Regions from separate parts of the Peribacillus sp. V2I11 genome, predicted to be linked through region 1. Evidence: riboswitches for the same ligand, from Rfam matches in the RefSeq annotation. Region 1 holds a riboswitch; each other region holds the start of a gene.

Region 1 (5,660 bases):
CCTTTGACGCTCTTGCCGTTGTACCGACATTATGACGCATTCCTTCCCCAACAACCATGATCAAGGCAAGATCATGCTCCACATTCACTTCATCGGCATGAAGCTCTTTCTTGATTCGTGAAATGATTTTCTTCTCGGCTTCACCCTTCATCTGGTCCTGCCTTAGAATAAGCGTCACATCATCAATGCCTGATGGAATATGCTCATATGAAACTCCATAATCTTCAAGGATGTGCAGCAGTTTCCGGCCAAAACCAACTTCCCGGTTCATCAAATATTTGCTAATGTAAATACTGCAAAATCCTTTATCACTTGCTATACCAATAACCGGCCCGTTCGTATTATCCCGTGTACTCACAATGCGGGTCCCTTGTGCCGCCGGATTGTTCGTATTCTGGATATGGACAGGTATTCCAGCACGGAATGCAGGAATCAGCGCCTCATCATGAAATACCGAGAAACCTGCATAAGAAAGCTCCCGCATTTCACGATAGGTTAATTCCCGGATTCCCTTGGGATTGGAAACCACATTTGGATTCACCGCATAAACGGCATCCACGTCCGTAAAGTTCTCATACAAATCAGCTTTGACCCCATTCGCAAGAATAGAACCCGTAATATCGGAACCGCTCCTTGAGAAGGTTAAAACATCACCATCTAACGTATACCCGAAGAACCCTGGGAATACTACGATTCCAGGCTCATCACGCAGTGCATATAACCGATCATAAGACTCTGGCAGCACCTTGGTAAATCCACCTTCATCCGTCACGATCAAGCCAGCCTTCTTTGGATTTATATACTGTGCCTCTACCCCACGACTTTGGAAATAACCTGCGACCAGCCTCGCATTATTATCTTCGCCACTGGCCTTCAAGGCATCCAAATACCGCTTCGGGTTAGTTTGGTCTGCATGTAACAGTTCCATTAAATTTTCATGAATCCCAGTGATGACACTCTCGGAGATATCCAGCTCTTCAGCAATGCTCGCATATCGGGATACGACATCTTCCATCAAATGCTCTCCATTATCCCCGCGCAGTTGCTGTTCCGCCGCCCCAATCAATAAATCCGTCACCTTTATATCATCGGAATTGCGTTTCCCTGGAGCCGAAACGACTACAATCTTCCTCTCTGGATCAGAAACAACAATTTCGAATACCTTCCTCAACTGTTCACCTGATGCAAGTGAACTTCCGCCAAACTTTGCAACTTTCATCTCGACATCCCCTATTTTCGTAAATATTCTGTCAAAATCAACTCTCCCTATTATTACGCTTTTTTGCGAAACAATCAAGTGGGAATTCCATTACGGGAGGACATTTGTATTTTTAAAAAGGACAAAGCGATAGGACCATCGTTCGAGAATGGCTAAAAACCAAAAAAAGACAACGGGTATATGCCCATTGTCTCTCGTATTCTTTAGCGATTATCGACTGTTTCCGGGTATAAATCATGGTTCATCAAGCGGTAATCCGCCATTTCCTCATACTTCGTACCTGGTTTCCCATAATTTGTGTAAGGGTCGATGGAAATTCCGCCCCTAGGTGTAAACTTGCCCCAGACTTCAATATATTTAGGATCCATCAATTCGATTAAATCATTCATGATGATGTTCATGCAGTCTTCATGGAAATCACCGTGATTGCGGAAGCTGAATAAATAAAGTTTCAAAGACTTGCTTTCCACCATTTTCACATTGGGAATATAGCTGATGTAAATGGTTGCAAAATCGGGCTGGCCCGTTATCGGACATAAGCTAGTGAATTCCGGACAATTGAATTTGACGAAATAATCCCGGTTCGGATGCTTGTTATCGAATGACTCAAGGATTTCAGGTGCATAGTCGAATGTATATTTTGTTCCTTGATTCCCAAGCAATGTGATATCTTTTTTTAATTCTTCTTCTTTTCTTCCAGACATTAAAAGTCCTCCTAATCCCAGGTTACAGGGAGATTCATAAAGTGGGCCTCTATATAACAAAAACCATATCTCCTCAAAGATATGGTTGATTCGCGAAAAATATCAAAGCCATAGTTTTTTTAAGAGGGTGATGCTATGAACCTCTCCCGTTTATCGGGAAATATTTTAAAATTGTCATAGTAAATATAGAAAAAAATATCTAATCTGTCAATCATACTTTTTTAATTTGGTTTGATTCCTACATGCTTTCAGCTTAAAATGTAGAAGAAGTTTATCCTACATGAAGGAAGAGATTAAGTCAATGTGGATTTTTGCAGCGCTCATCACTAGTTTATGTTTCGGAATCAATAACAGCATTTTTAAATGGAGTAGCGGAAAAGGTTACTCAAAGGTACATATCCAATTTTTCTTTTATTTTTCAGCTTTTATTTTGTCTATATTTTATGGAGTACTTGTGGATGGTTTGCAGCTGAACTGGCTGTCTATCATGCTTGGTGCAGCCATTGGGGTACTGAACGCTAATGGTAATCTACAGATGGCAAGCGCTTTTGAAAAAGGGCCGGCAAGCTTGACATCTCCATTAATCGCAGCGAATGCAATATTCCCCATACTCTGTGCAGCTTTAATTTTTCACGAACATATTTCTTCCTTGCAATGGAGTGGAATTGTCTGCATGTTTCTCGCTACCTTAGTCATTCAGTATACACCTAATGCTAAAGGTAACCACCAATATGTCCCTTGGATGATGCACACATTATTATCCATCTTATCTTTTGGTGTACTCGGCATTCTAATGACGACATCAACACGTCTTCATTTAAACTCCCTCGATATCCTAGTATCAATGTACGGAGGAGGAATGCTTTATCTTCTTTCGGTGCTGGCCTTTAAAAATGAAAAAATCAAGCTACAGGAAGTCAAAATCGGTTCCTTAGTAGGCTTATTAAGCACCATAGGCTATGGATGTTATTTCTTTGCATTGAACACCGGCATCGCAAGCATCATTTTCCCTGTCGTCAGCCTGAACTGTTTGGTTGTCGTATTCGCTGGATGTTATTTATTCAAGGAAAAACTAAAAACCTATCAAATTGCCGGCGTACTTGCAGCATTAATCGGTATTATCTTAACTAAAATATGAATATAGTTGATTTGCAAAAACGACCTGGCTGTCATGTGCACACAAGCCAGGTCTTTTTTGTAGTTAGCTGGGAAATGAGGTTGGTCAAAAAAAAAAATGTTGACACATCCCTAAAAATAACAGATAATTTTGAATATTAATTCTTTAGATTTTACAGCTTTTGAAATGTTTGAAAAATCCTCTGCCACGGGTATTAAAGAAATAGGTACAACCACCTCATTTAATTCTGAATTAAGAAAGGAAAGATGCATAATGGTAAAAGTTACAGTAACAGTTGATTTCCAAGGAAAATCTTATCAAACAAATGTCCTTACTAAACCGGGTACTGACCATGAAGTCATTTTACAACAAGCCCTTCATCAAGTTGAAAAACAATGGAAAGCATAAAAAGGCAGGCATCGTAATAGATACCTGCTTTTTTATTACCATTATATTAATTTCCAAAATACTATACATGTGCACTATTAAAGAACCTCTTACAGCAATTCCCTCACTTGTACTTGTTTTTCCCAAAATACACTAAAATCCAAGACTTCAGTGTGTACGTTAACCTCTCAATGAATGACAAGTAATTTAGAATTTTTTATGATGAAAAAAGCACCTAAATGAAATGGGATTACACAATAAAAAGACTTATAAAAAAGGACGGTCTTTTTATGGACCGTCGTTTTAATGTTCTTTTAAGCTAAATTACTTATTAATGGCAAGGAACGTCCTTGGAGGCTATCGGAAAACAGACTATAAGAAATGACTTTCTTCTTGTACTGTTTAACTACATCCACGTGGTCATTGTAAATGTACACAAATAACCTAACATCCTTTTTGCCTCTTTTAGTATCAATGACCAATGGAGTCACACTGTTCTCTGGATGTAAAAACAATTGCTCGTTCCCTGGGAATATATGATTTTTTTTCAAAAATCTAGCGTTATTAAAATAATTAATAACTTGAATTTTTTCTTCACCTTCCAAACGTTTTCCATCAAAGGTTACGATCGCACTCTCGTCACTAATTTCTGAGTGTATTTTAAATTTGCTGATAATCCAATTAACAGCATCGGTTGGAAGACAGGAAACCAATATTTTTAACAAACTCAAGATAATTGTCAAAATCAAAACCGGCAATGTCAATTTCATCATCTCCGCCACGTTTATAAATTAATTCTTATAACGCATATTATACCAAAAGGACTGACAGTTTTTTTTAGAGAATGTGTCCGTTCTATTAACGTTTTACTTTAGTAAAACCTTGCACTTAAACGCAAGGGTGCACTCCAAAATGGGAAAATTTTCTGTTTAATAAATATAATGTTACGAAATGGTTATACTAAACAAAATGGGTCATCCACATCCTTCTTAACCATACAAATTCCTATGAATGAAGTGGATAAAGCAGTATATGTTTTCTACTATTAAACACAAAAAAACTGGGCGTCATCAAGACGCCCAGTTTTCCCGAATGGATTATTGATATCCCCAAACCATTGTTAGCAATGTACCGAAAATTGTAACCAATGCAACGAACAATCCGTAATAAACGTTTGTGTAAATCGATGCTTTATCTTCAGACTCTCCTGCATGCATGAACATAACAAATTGAAGTGCAGCTTGCATGAAAGCTGTAACAAGTAGGATGATCACAGCCATTTTAAGTGAGAGATCAAACACAATAACTGATAGTGCGACCAAAGTCAGGACTAGCGAAAAAGCAAATCCCATAACTTGGCCCCGTGGGAATAATTCTTTCATATTACATCATTCCTTTCAGGTAGACGAAACTGAAGATGAAAATCCAGACAACGTCCAAGAAATGCCAGTAAAGTGAAAAGATGAAAGCCTTGTTTGTTGTTTGTGGAGTCATACCGCGCTTTTTAATCTGCATGGTGATGAAGGCTCCCCAGAATAAACCAAGTGTAACGTGAGCTCCATGCGTCCCTAGTAATGTGAACAAACTAGATAAGAAAGCACTTGTTTGAATCGTTGCTCCTTCATGTACATACTCCACGAATTCATAAATTTCGACTCCTAAGAAGCCTAAACCAAGAATAAGGGTGATAATGAAGAAACCAATCGTTGCTTTCTGCCTGCCAAGCCTCATTGCATTGATTCCAAGACCTATGGTAAAACTACTAGTTAAAAGAAAGATTGTTTGAAACATTAGGGTTGGGACTTTAAAAAGATGTTCCCCTGTTGGACCATTTGCAGTACCATCAACTAAGACAAAATAAGTGGCGAACAGTGTAGCGAAAAGAGCTATTTCTGCCCCCAGGAAAATCCAGAACCCAAAAATCTTTAAGCGATTTTCTTCCGTGCTATATTCTAGTGGCAGCGAGTTATCTATTTTCATTACTTAGCACCTCGCAATTTATTTTCAGTTTCTTCGATCTCTTCAACAGAGATATAACGTCCGTGATCTTTTTCGAATGAACGGTGAATCATACAAGCAAAGATACCGATCGTTGCAATGATTGCAATGATCCACATGCTGAATACCAATGCAAAGCCCCAAACGAAGAAGATACAGCTCATGATAAACGGCACGCCACTGTTATTTGGCATATGAATCTTTTCTACTTTACCGCTAAATAATTTAAAGCCTT
Region 2 (5,660 bases), 1.9 Mb from region 1:
ATGGCCTTAAATACACAACATCCTTCAAAGCTACACACATTCAAAGGCTGTAATAAGCTTTCCGCATGTAAAAGGCAGTGTGATTACGCATCACACTGCCTCCTGCTCTCTTTTCTTTACACGCCCCGCTTGTTTCCCCATATATAGGTATGCAGCTGGGGCAGCACTTTCACATCATTCAATTCATCATCTGCTATCACTTTATCAATTAACTCTTCGTACTTCTTCAAAAGACCGCTGATCAATTGACGATCATCCACTGTCCTGCTATCGTCATTGCCGACCTGCAGATAAAAAGGAATATCCGGGTAACGCCCATGTACATGTTTGGCATATTGATAATCTTCGTCGTTAAAGACGACGATCTTCAATGAGACATGGTTTTCAGGATTTCGATTGGCAAGGTTCGAGATGATTTGGTCGAGCACCGTAAAGTCCGTGTTCATTCCAGAGCTCGGCGGTTTAGGTGAAATAGTCAGTTCATCAATATCGAGAAACCAATCCTGCCATCGGCTCCCTTGTGTTTCGACACCTATTTTCATTTTATTTTCATGTAAGATCGCTATCAAGCCGTTTAGGTTTTTCAGCAGAGCCGGGTTTCCGCCTGATATCGTCACGAAGGAAAAACCGGAACCCCCAATTCGCTTCAGCTCATCCCATATTTCTTCGGCAGTCATCTGGACGGTATCTTCCTTACCGGTGCCATCCCAAGTAAATGCGGAATCACACCAGGCACAGGAATAATCGCAGCCAGCCGTCCGAACGAACATGGTTTTTTGACCAATGACCATTCCCTCTCCTTGGATGGTCGGCCCGAAGATTTCCATAACCGGGAGTTTACTCACTTTCCATCCACTCCCGTCTGGCTTCGGCATAGCTTGTCGGCGTTTCGTATAGTCGAACAAATTCGACTCTAGCACCCTCATATTCTTTTAATGAAAGGGCTTCGGCCATTTTTTCATAAATCCAGACAACCATATTTTCAGCTGTTGTATTCATGAGCGGCAGGGTTTCATTCAAATAACGATGATCCAGGTGGATTTCAATTTCATTTTTCCATATATCCTTGATGTCCCCAAAATCTATCATCAACCCGCGTGAATCTGTATACCCGCTCAATCCGAAAATGACCTTATACGTGTGGCCATGCAGGTTCTTGCATTTTCCTTCATAGTCATGCAGATGGTGCGCCGCGTCAAAGGTGAATTCCTTACTCACGAGAACCCTCTTGTTTGTATACTTCAATTGGCTGCGCTGAATATCTTCATCTATTTTTTGGAGTTTATCCACTATAGTAAAACCGTACATCATGAAAGCACCTTCCGTCTGCTTACATAGTCATCCAGTCCTTTTTTCCGGAGATTACATGCCGGACAATCTCCACAGCCGTCGGAGATGATTCCGTTATAACAAGTCAGGGTCTTTTCGCGGACAAAGTCAAATGCGCCAAGCTGATCCGCAAGCTCCCATGTTTCCTCTTTATTAAGCCACATTAGCGGCGTATCAATCACGAATGACTGGTCCATCGACAAGTTCAGGGTCACATTCAACGATTTAATGAATACATCGCGGCAGTCAGGATATCCGCTGAAATCCGTTTCACAGACACCGGTGACAATATGTTTAGCGCCTATCTGACTCGCCAGCACTCCGGCAAACGAAAGGAACAGCAAATTCCTCCCCGGTACGAACGTCGACGGCAATTCCCCTTCTTCTCCGTCCGCCACGGCAATATCACTTCTCGTCAATGCATTCGGTGCCAGTTGGTTCAGCAGCGACATGTCAAGGATATGATGGTTCACGCCCAATTCCTTGGCAATGTTTTGAGCGCATTCGATTTCCAAGCTATGCCGCTGATTATAATCGAACGTCACCGCTTCCACTTCCTCAAATCTCTCCAATGCCCAAAACAGGCACGTCGTACTGTCCTGACCTCCGCTAAACACAACCACTGCCTTTTCTTTCTTCTTCATTTCTATAAAACTCCTTTTTACGGAAAAAAACAGCACCCTAAGAATAGAGCACTGTTTCTCCTTAGTTTTTTTGAGAGGGTAGCTAGAACCTCTTCCGCCTTAACGCGGAATATTATATTTTTCCAAGTCAATGGTAACTTGAAAACGATAAGAAATCAAGATGTTTATACTTAGTGAATAGTAGGCCTGATGGAAAATTTGGTTATCTTTTCATTGCTTAAACATCCCATTTTTAACCGATAAAAAGAGTGAATAAAATATCGATAAAGGGGTTCATTAATTTGAAAAGCATTAAAACAAAGGTATTGGTGGCATTTTCACTCATCATATCTTTATTCGTCATCTTAGGAGCATTCAACATTTATAGCAGCAACAAGTCACTGGTATATTCCCAGGATATGAAAAGGAACTTCCGCTTCTTATCCAAGACGAAAAGCTGCTATATAACCTAGCACAAAGAACCGCATTCGCCAGAGCCTATATTCTATATGGTGACGATAGCTATAAAGAAAGGTTCTTACAATATACCGAAGAAAGCCTGGTCATCCAGGAGGATCTCCTGGCCATAAGCGATTCTGATAAAGCGAAGGAATTGATCGAGAAAAGCGTGGATTGGAGGACGATGATTGTAGACCGGGTATTTACACAATATGAAAATGGAAATGAAGAAAGCGCTAAAGAGATACTCAAAAATGAAGTGGCGCCAATTAGCAATGAAGTGATGGAGGGTTTCAAGGAGCTTGCTTCGGAACGTGAGGAATTGATTGTCGCTTCAGGTAAAACCGTCGTCGCACGCGGGAAATCGGTTAAGACGACAAGTATCATCATATCCATTGCGGCAGTCCTTATCGGCCTTGTGCTGGCGTTTGTTACTGCCAGCCTCATTACCACCCCCCTCCTTAAAATTAGGGACAGGATGAAAATGGCGGCTGACGGAGAGCTGAATCATGGGCCCTTGGAGAAAAAGTCATATGATGAAATGGGCGAATTAACGGTGTCAGCCAACCAAATGCAGAAAAACCTTCCTGATACGATCGAAAAAATGCTCGTTGCATCTCAATCCGTTTTCAATCAAAGCGAGGATCTGACTCAATCAGCAAATGAAGTGCAGCAGGGCAGCAAACAAATAGGGACTACGATGTATGAACTTCGGGAAGGTTCGGAGTCACAAGCCGACCGGGAATATGAAATGGTTCGCATGATGGATGATTTCACCGGCAGGATCGAGCTGGCCCACCTAGAAGGAGCGGATGTAGCTAAAAGTTCAACCGAAGTCCTTTCCTTAACCAAGGAGGGCACCACTTTAATGCGCAATTCGGTCCAACAGATGCAAAGTATTGATGGGATTGTCAAAAATGCCGTAGAGCAAGTGAAAGGGCTCGATTCTCAATCACAGCAAATTTCGCAGCTTGTGCAGGTCATCAAGGATAATATCCAATCAAACCAATCTATTGGCGCTGAATGCAGCCATAGAAGCCGCTCGTGCTGGTGAACATGGCAAAGGGGGGCCGATGAGCTGCGGAAACTCGCTGAAGAGGTCACACACTCCATTGGGGATATCACCAATATTGTCTCCGCCATTCAAACAGGTCCAAAAACGTCGTCCACTATCTGGAAGATGGTTATACACAAGTGGATGAATGCACGAAACAGATCACACTCACAGGCCGAACCTTTGAAACAATCAATCACTCTGTCGGAAATATGGAAAATGAAAATACAGCATATTACACACGAATTAAACTATATCTCCACAAATAGTAAAAAAATCAATCAAGCTATCGATCGCAGCCATTTCTGAAGGGTGCGCGTCAGGAATCGAACAAGTCTCCGCCTCCGCTCAGCAATCCAGCTCTTCAATGGATGAAATCACGAATCATGCCAGTGAACTTGCATCCTCGGCAGAGCTGCTGACTGAACAAGTTAAGAAACTCCAATTATGACACTAGCAATTTCCCGTCACATGAATGCGGGAAATTGCTCCTCCCATTATATGGGTTGTTTCATTTTCGTATATTCGGGGAATAAATAACTATATACAATAATAAACCATTAAAAAGCAAATCTATTAAAAGCGCTGGAAGTGAATATTTTCCTTTATTTTCAGAATATTTAGTGTATAATGAATATAAGGAATATTTTAACTGAAATAATCATTGCTTCCAATACCCGCTTTCTGCAAATCCCGACATTCCCTTTCAACACCATGCACGGTCACTTATACTCAGCAAGGATCCATTGCATGCTTACTCTCGAATCAAACTGTTCACAACTTTATTCACACAAAAACACGATTTCCACTCCAAATTTGTAAAAAAAGGTTAAATTTCACTGATGATATGTTACTATTAAACTAAGACCTTTTAACCCCATAAGGAGGAATTCATATGAAACGTTTTTTCAAATTCATCGCAGATTTTAACGAGAGAAAAGCATTGAAACGGGAAACCAAAGAATTCTTTCGCAAAGAATACGAAAATTATATGAAGATGAATCCTGACAATCAAGGAAAAAGGAGATTTGCTCCTAGACTTTATGTGATTGAAGGCGGTAAAAAGGACTCCACCCTTGAGATTTCTGACAGAAAGAAATCCAGTTAACCTGATTCCTTCCATAATCAGCTACGAATGCTGTAGCTCAAGACCCACATACGTTAAATCTCCATGATGAACGGATATTCGTGACCATTCCATTCATTTACAATATATCAGCCGAAAGCTCAGATATACTTCTGAGCTTTTTTTATTTTTCTTTCTTCTATAAACAGTATATCTATAGAAGAAACTAGGTATTTTTTAAAAAAATGGGTTAACTTTAGTTTATTTCATGTTTCAGGTAAAAGATCAATTATAGACCCATGGGTATTCCGAGGAAAATACTAAAAAAAAGAGATGTGTTCTTTTACTCATCTTTGTCCATATTCAAAAGAGTTCAACTAACTGAGTCGATAGATGCAATATCTCACATTGAATGACAAATGTATAAAAAATGTTGCGTTTATGTCAAACAATGGGTATAAACAATTATTGAACTGTAATAAACATCACTTTTTAAAAAAATTATTATTCAAATATGAACATTATGAATTAGGTTCAAATGCTCATAAAACCATTTTGATTCTGACTGAAATGGGGCTTTATTAAACTTTCCATAATTTAGTGTAAATAAACTTGGGATTCCCTCGATTCCCAGCCATATCTTTGTACTCATAAAACAATTTATCCTATTAGATACTATTACACTCTAATATACATTTATTTGAAAAAGCTGATAATAACTATATTACGATAGAATAATTGGCTCTTGCCTATTAAGTTTAAAATCATGTAGTGTGTATTCAGTAATTCAAATATTTGAAAAAAAGAGAGGTTAAAAAAAATGGCACCAATATTTATTTGTGCGATCTTTTTGCTTGGCTATGGCATTTTTGAACAAAAACGCCATCAGAAGCGTCTCGACTCCATCCCGGTACGTGTGAATGTGAATGGGATTCGAGGGAAATCGACTGTAACGCGTCTAATTACAGGTGTGATCCAGGAAGCAAAATACAAAACAGTAGGTAAAACAACCGGAACGTCAGCAAGAATGATCTATTGGTTTACCGACAAGGAAAAACCGATTGTACGCCGCCCAGAGGGACCGAACATAGGAGAACAACGGCGTGTAGTCAAAGAAGTTGCCGATTTA
Region 3 (5,660 bases), 1.9 Mb from region 1:
AGGAAAGATATCATTTTAAATCAGTTTATTTTTAATTACAATACGTTTTACAGTTGTTATATTAATATAAATTTTTAGAAAACAGTTAAGAAAGTCTCCCAGGGTCCAATGTTGGGTAATACTTATGAAGGTGGCTTAAATTTAAACGGCCCATCTAAAGAGGTCATTAAATAAGCCGCCAGTGTGATAATCCTTGTTTCAATTCATCATACTAACTATTACATCTCCTTTATAGGAAATAAGGACGTGAATTTTTTGTGGATTTTTTTAATAGCCAGGAAACTCTTACTGCAATTCAGTGGACTTTAAGAGCCATTGTATCTTTCTTCTTCTTACTTTTTTCGGTTAAATTGATGGGGCAACGGTCTATTTCCCAGTTAAGATTACTTGATTTCATAATGGCATTAATTATTGGAAACATTCTTGCCCACCCTTTGTCTGATGAACAGTTAGGTTTGAAGGGCTCAATGATTACGACCTTTGTTTTAGTGATTTTATATATAATTAGTGTGTTTACGGGTCTTAAGTGGGGCAAACTCCGAAGGTTTTTTGACTCCGCCCCCTTTCCGCTTATCGAAAATGGACAAATCATTTACAAAAGCTTAGTAAGGGCCCGAATCTCCATCGATTTTTTATTATCGGAATTAAGAAAAGAAAAAGTCGAAGATATTCAAAAAGTGTCCCTCGCACTATGGGAACCGGGTGGTACCATTTCATTGTTTTTATACCCTCAGTATGAAGCAGTAACCCCAGCAGATATGCACCTAGCAACAAATGCCTTCATTTTTCCTAAAACGATCATTAAAGAGGGAAAGATTGATTCTAAAGAATTAAATCGGGGCGGTAAAGACGAAGCATGGCTGAAAAACAGAATCAAAATAACATATAATGCCGACGTGAACGATATTTTATTAGCAACTCTTGATAATAACGATAACGTAAAGGTCTTTTTCTACAAATAAATTCTTAAGAACACTTCCATAATCACTTTTGCAGCCAAAATAAAACCCCCTCAAGTATATAGTGTAAAGCTTACATATGAATGTAGGCTCCTTACACGTTCAACTTTAAGGGGATCATATGATAACCGGCGGTCTTCTTCAAGAAAACTCGCTTATTACTCCGACCAATTCAGTGTATTTAAGAACTTATACACATCCTCATACACCTGCTCACGTTCCTTACCCAAAGTGATAATATGACCGGATTTTTCATACCAGATCAAGTGTTTATGCTGCGTATCAACTTCATTGTAAATCGCTGAAGCACTCTCCGTATAGTCGGGATCATCCAAGCGCCCTTGTAAAACAAGAGTTGGTGATGTGATTAAATCTAAATTTTCACCTGTCTCATTTATCATATTCAACACATCTTTTAGTTGAGGCATAGGCTCTTCTTCCAGCAGCTTCACTTCTGCAGCAATTTGGTCTGCATCTTTGCCCTCAAACTTCTTATAAGCCTGTGCATAATTGAGCAAGCGGTTCTTTTGTCGATCGATACTTTTTCCTTGCGTCGGAGCGCACATTGAAACTACCCCTGTTACAGGCAATTCAATTCCCACTTTTAACGAGAAAACTCCTCCTAAAGAAATTCCTACAACTGCAATTTCCTCATAGCCTTCTTCTTTAAGGAATTTATAGCCATTAACTACATCTTCCCACCATTCCTTTGGACCCGTTTTAACAAGTTCCTCGGCTGATACTCCGTGCCCACTATAAAGAGGTCCGTGGCAAGTATAGTCGAGATCATTCAAGTATTTTCCTAACTTCTTCATATCTCCTGTACTTCCGGTAAACCCGTGAAGTAAAAGAACAGCTCTTTTTCCACCTCTGTATGTGAATGACTCAGGTGCTTTCACTTTCATCTATCTAGGACCTTCTTTCTCTGCTCTTGTTAATAAATAGAATCTATATGATTTTCGAAAAAAAATCAATTAATACCCCTTGAGTAGGGATTCTTCTATCCTATTCCGTATTCTCATTAAAACAATTAAATCATGTATATAGTATCGTTACCACACTCTTCACAACTCATCCGTTCCGAAGCACATTTTACTATGATTAAATTTATTTAGCAATCGTCATTTAACCATTTTTTTAAAGAAAAGTAAAATGCACCTTGTGATACGATGTACAACGTATTACACTTTAAAAATGAAAAGGAGGAGAATCTATTTGGATAAAGAACTAATGAAGGGAAGCATTGACCTCCTTTTGCTTTCACTTCTTTCACAAAAAAAGCTATACGGCTATGAAATCACGAAGATCTTGAAGGAAATGAGCTTGGGCAAATATCAAATAAGTGAAGGCACCCTTTACTCCGCCCTGAAACGGTTAGAAAAAAAAGAATTCATAAAAGGCCATTGGAAAGAGTCAGAATCAGGCCGCAGGAAATATTATCATGTCACCGAAAATGGACAAACCGAACTTGACCGGAAACGAGAATGCTTTTTCTTCCTGGAAAAATTAGTACGGAAAAGCGCAGAGCAATTCTAAACAAAATAAAAAGCTTCCTGCACCCATTATTGGAACGGCGCAGGAAGCTTTTTTTTGCTATTTACCCGTTAGTTTGGGCTGTACTCATGAATTTGCGCTGTTTACTCGTGAGTTCTGCTGTTTTACTCGTGAGTTTGCGCTGTTTACTCGTGAGTTTGCGCTGTTTACTCGTGAGTTTGCGCTGTTTACTCGTGAGGTTCTGCTGTTTTACTCGTGAGTTTGCGCTGTTTACTCGTGAGTTTGCGCTGTTTACTCGTGATTTCGTCCTGCACCATGAATTCGAACTGTTTACTCGTGAGTTTCGCACTTTTACTCGTGAGTTTGAGCTATTTACTCGTGAGTATTACTGTTTTACTCGTGAATTCATACTGGACTATGATTCAGCACGTTTACTGGTGCCTTACTTCTATCACGCAAAAAAAGGACCTAATTTGGTCCTTTTTTGTCTATTCCTTTATGCTTGCGATAATTGGCGCAGGAGAGCTTCATACATTCCCCTTGAACATGCGGGCCATATTTTTCACGAAAGGCCTCGAGGCAATAGCATTTATCTTCTTCTTTTTTTGTTCCATCCATCGAGTGCATCCCTCCTAGCATTTAACTGGAGACTACACGCTTCTCCAGTTCTATGTTGATTCGTCCCAACAGTACGGCACCGATTGTCTGAATGATAGTTTTAACGATGATTTGGCCGATAACCGCAGCGGGTACAGCTTCCCACGGTAATATATTGGCACCCAGTGGACTTAGGCCAATCACGACAAATATCACCGAATCGAAAAATCCTCCAACGATCCCGCTGTAAAACACCCTCCAACTCATCGGAAGTTTTAAACGGGTATAAATTTCCGTATCCGCTGTTTCTGCGACCACGAACGATAAGGCGGAAGCAAATACGATCAGTAAGGTATCCCCTAATAAAAATGATACACACGCAGATAAAATAAGTGCAGTGACGATACATATATAGGTCTTCGCGCGGCCAAATTTATTCTGGACCAGATCCCGAAAGATGAAGGTTCCCCCAATGAGCAATGTACCCATCGGAATGATGAACATGCCAAAATGTAATGGCGCAAAAGCTGCTGTAACCACATTCGCCGTGATGATGGATACTAAATACAATAAAATCCTTAACATTTCATAATTCTCCTTATACAGAAAAAACAGCACCCTAAGAAAGAGCACTGTTCTCCTTAGTTTTTTTGAGAGGGTAGCTAGAACCTCTTCCGCCCAGCGGATTATCATTTTCCTTATTTATCGTAGCTTGAAAGCGATTGGAAATCAAGAAGTTTCAATACGCCCGATTTTAGTCACTGGGAATGGTGCGAATCCGCGGATATCGTTTAGTATTAGCAATACACTTCAAATCTTCTTCAATGCAAAGACTCTGCCGATTTTTGTCGCAGAAAACTACTTGACCGGCTGTATATGAAAAGCAGACAATCATTGATAGAATAATGTTACGATCTTGATATGAGGATAAAAGCGAGGAGGAAAAGAATGATGAAAAAAACAGCGTTTGTCTATCCTATTTATATCGCAACCACACCAGAGAAGCTTTGGGAAGCCCTGACGAGCGGTGAAGTCACGAAGAAATATCACTTTGGGTGCCAAGCCCAGTCTGACTGGCAAGTAGGCTCAAGTGTTAAATATTTGCTGGAAGATGGGCGTATTACTGATTCTGGTAATGTACTTAAGTGTGAGCCGCTGCGCCTGCTCTCGTTCACATGGAACATGGCAGGAGACGAAACACCTCGCGAGCATCCTACTCGGGTCACTTTTGTCCTGCAGCAAATGGATGGTTCCACAGTGAAGTTAACGCTAAAGCATGAGGAGCTTTTGGAGACAGATTTCGAATATGATGACAATACCTTTGAAGGCTTGAATAATGGATGGCCAGCCATTCTGAGTAACCTGAAGAGCTTGCTTGAAACTGGACGGACCCTGCCGCCAATATCAGTAGATTGGGATAGTGGAAAACAATAAAAACAAATCGAAAGCGAGTTGATTTAGTAATGGATACTCAAATAACTACGAAATTTAAGATAATCAAGTCAGCTAATGAAGTGTTTGAAGCCATAGTGAATCCTGAAAAAATCGGGAATTTCTGGTTCTCATCGAGTTCGGAAAGATGGGAACAAGGCCGGACGCCTACATTGAGATACAACGAATACGATGCTGAAGTGGTTATTAATGTATTGGAAGTCGAGGAAAATAGGAAAATCGTGTTTGCGTGGGGCGGAAATGATCAAGAAACAGTTGTTACCATTACACTAAAAGAGTTGGATAATACGAGTACAATCATTGAAGTAAACGAATCAGGTTTGAGTGAAGATGACCCTGAAATAATAAACAAAATGATCGGACAAAAGGAAGGTTGGGTTTATACATTAACCTGTTTAAAGGGTTATTTAGAAAATGGCATTAATACTTTGAGAGCATCATTAGTTTTTTAATTATTAAAGGGTGCTGGTTCAGATGTATAAGGCATCCGTTAATCAAGCTCCTTCCTAGATGTCGATTGTTTAATTCAACTATTTTTTTACGGGAGGAGACTTAGATGTTTCCGAGAAAAAACTCAAGGATGAATAACACCCTTGAGTTTTTGACTTTCGTATGGTTTAACACGAAATTCAATCGGAAATCACTTTTAGATACATGCCCTTTGAAGCTTTTTTATAGGCTTCAATTCCCATTTTCTTGACTTTTTCTGATAAACTGGATGCTCTTACTAATTGGGTTCCTAGAATTACGGACGGATCTATCAGGCGCATTTTATTTTTCCGATGTATATCGTATTCCACTTGATCTTCTTTCACCTTTACGTTACCATGGATTCGTTTTAACAGGCTTTGCACTTCATGGTCTTCAGTCAAGCTTAACAAGGACATGACTTCTTCATCTGTACCGAGTAAGTCATCAAGGCTGATCAGTTTTTTAGCTAAAGCCAATTTTAAGGTCTTTGCCAAGATATCATAGCCATATATATTAAGTGGGTTCATGAAAAAATCAATAACTTCGCTGTAATACGTTTTCACAAACCATTCCGCCGATTCAATATTATCCAGATACATCCTTCCATTTATTATGATTACATGTTCTAGAAATTCTTTAATGGCTTCGATTGTGATATGTCCATATTGATACATATCCCGGAGAGTA

The links. Region 1 has a riboswitch for preQ1 ahead of queF (preQ(1) synthase). Riboswitches for the same ligand answer to the same signal wherever they lie in the genome.
Region 2: linked by a shared signal. The riboswitch ahead of queC (7-cyano-7-deazaguanine synthase QueC) and the one ahead of queF (preQ(1) synthase) in region 1 are both predicted to bind preQ1.
Region 3: linked by a shared signal. The riboswitch ahead of QFZ73_RS17970 (VUT family protein) and the one ahead of queF (preQ(1) synthase) in region 1 are both predicted to bind preQ1.

Annotation. Positions count from the first base shown of each region.
Region 1 covers NZ_JAUSYW010000001.1:1,755,705-1,761,364, forward strand. The annotation lists gene QFZ73_RS08400 (aspartate kinase) at 1-1,219, opposite strand, end outside; gene queF (preQ(1) synthase) at 1,423-1,923, opposite strand; PreQ1 riboswitch class I at 2,028-2,073, opposite strand; gene QFZ73_RS08410 (EamA family transporter) at 2,204-3,061, shown strand; gene QFZ73_RS08415 (BA3454 family stress response protein) at 3,191-3,448, shown strand; gene QFZ73_RS08420 (YfmQ family protein) at 3,742-4,197, opposite strand; gene qoxD (cytochrome aa3 quinol oxidase subunit IV) at 4,525-4,809, opposite strand; gene qoxC (cytochrome aa3 quinol oxidase subunit III) at 4,811-5,407, opposite strand; gene qoxB (cytochrome aa3 quinol oxidase subunit I) at 5,407-5,660, opposite strand, start outside.
Region 2 covers NZ_JAUSYW010000001.1:3,671,670-3,677,329, reverse strand. The annotation lists gene QFZ73_RS17940 (DUF4260 domain-containing protein) at 1-53, shown strand, start outside; gene queE (7-carboxy-7-deazaguanine synthase QueE) at 117-845, opposite strand; gene queD (6-carboxytetrahydropterin synthase QueD) at 838-1,308, opposite strand; gene queC (7-cyano-7-deazaguanine synthase QueC) at 1,308-1,973, opposite strand; PreQ1 riboswitch class I at 2,029-2,071, opposite strand; gene QFZ73_RS17920 (methyl-accepting chemotaxis protein) at 2,566-3,465, shown strand; gene QFZ73_RS28970 (methyl-accepting chemotaxis protein) at 3,383-3,613, shown strand; gene QFZ73_RS17915 (hypothetical protein) at 4,361-4,573, shown strand; gene pgsB (poly-gamma-glutamate synthase PgsB) at 5,352-5,660, shown strand, end outside.
Region 3 covers NZ_JAUSYW010000001.1:3,679,269-3,684,928, reverse strand. The annotation lists gene QFZ73_RS17990 (DUF421 domain-containing protein) at 258-962, shown strand; gene QFZ73_RS17985 (alpha/beta hydrolase) at 1,118-1,864, opposite strand; gene QFZ73_RS17980 (PadR family transcriptional regulator) at 2,175-2,495, shown strand; gene QFZ73_RS17975 (hypothetical protein) at 2,922-3,071, opposite strand; gene QFZ73_RS17970 (VUT family protein) at 3,093-3,635, opposite strand; PreQ1 riboswitch class I at 3,686-3,728, opposite strand; gene QFZ73_RS17965 (SRPBCC family protein) at 4,002-4,484, shown strand; gene QFZ73_RS17960 (SRPBCC family protein) at 4,514-4,954, shown strand; gene QFZ73_RS17955 (HD domain-containing protein) at 5,132-5,660, opposite strand, start outside.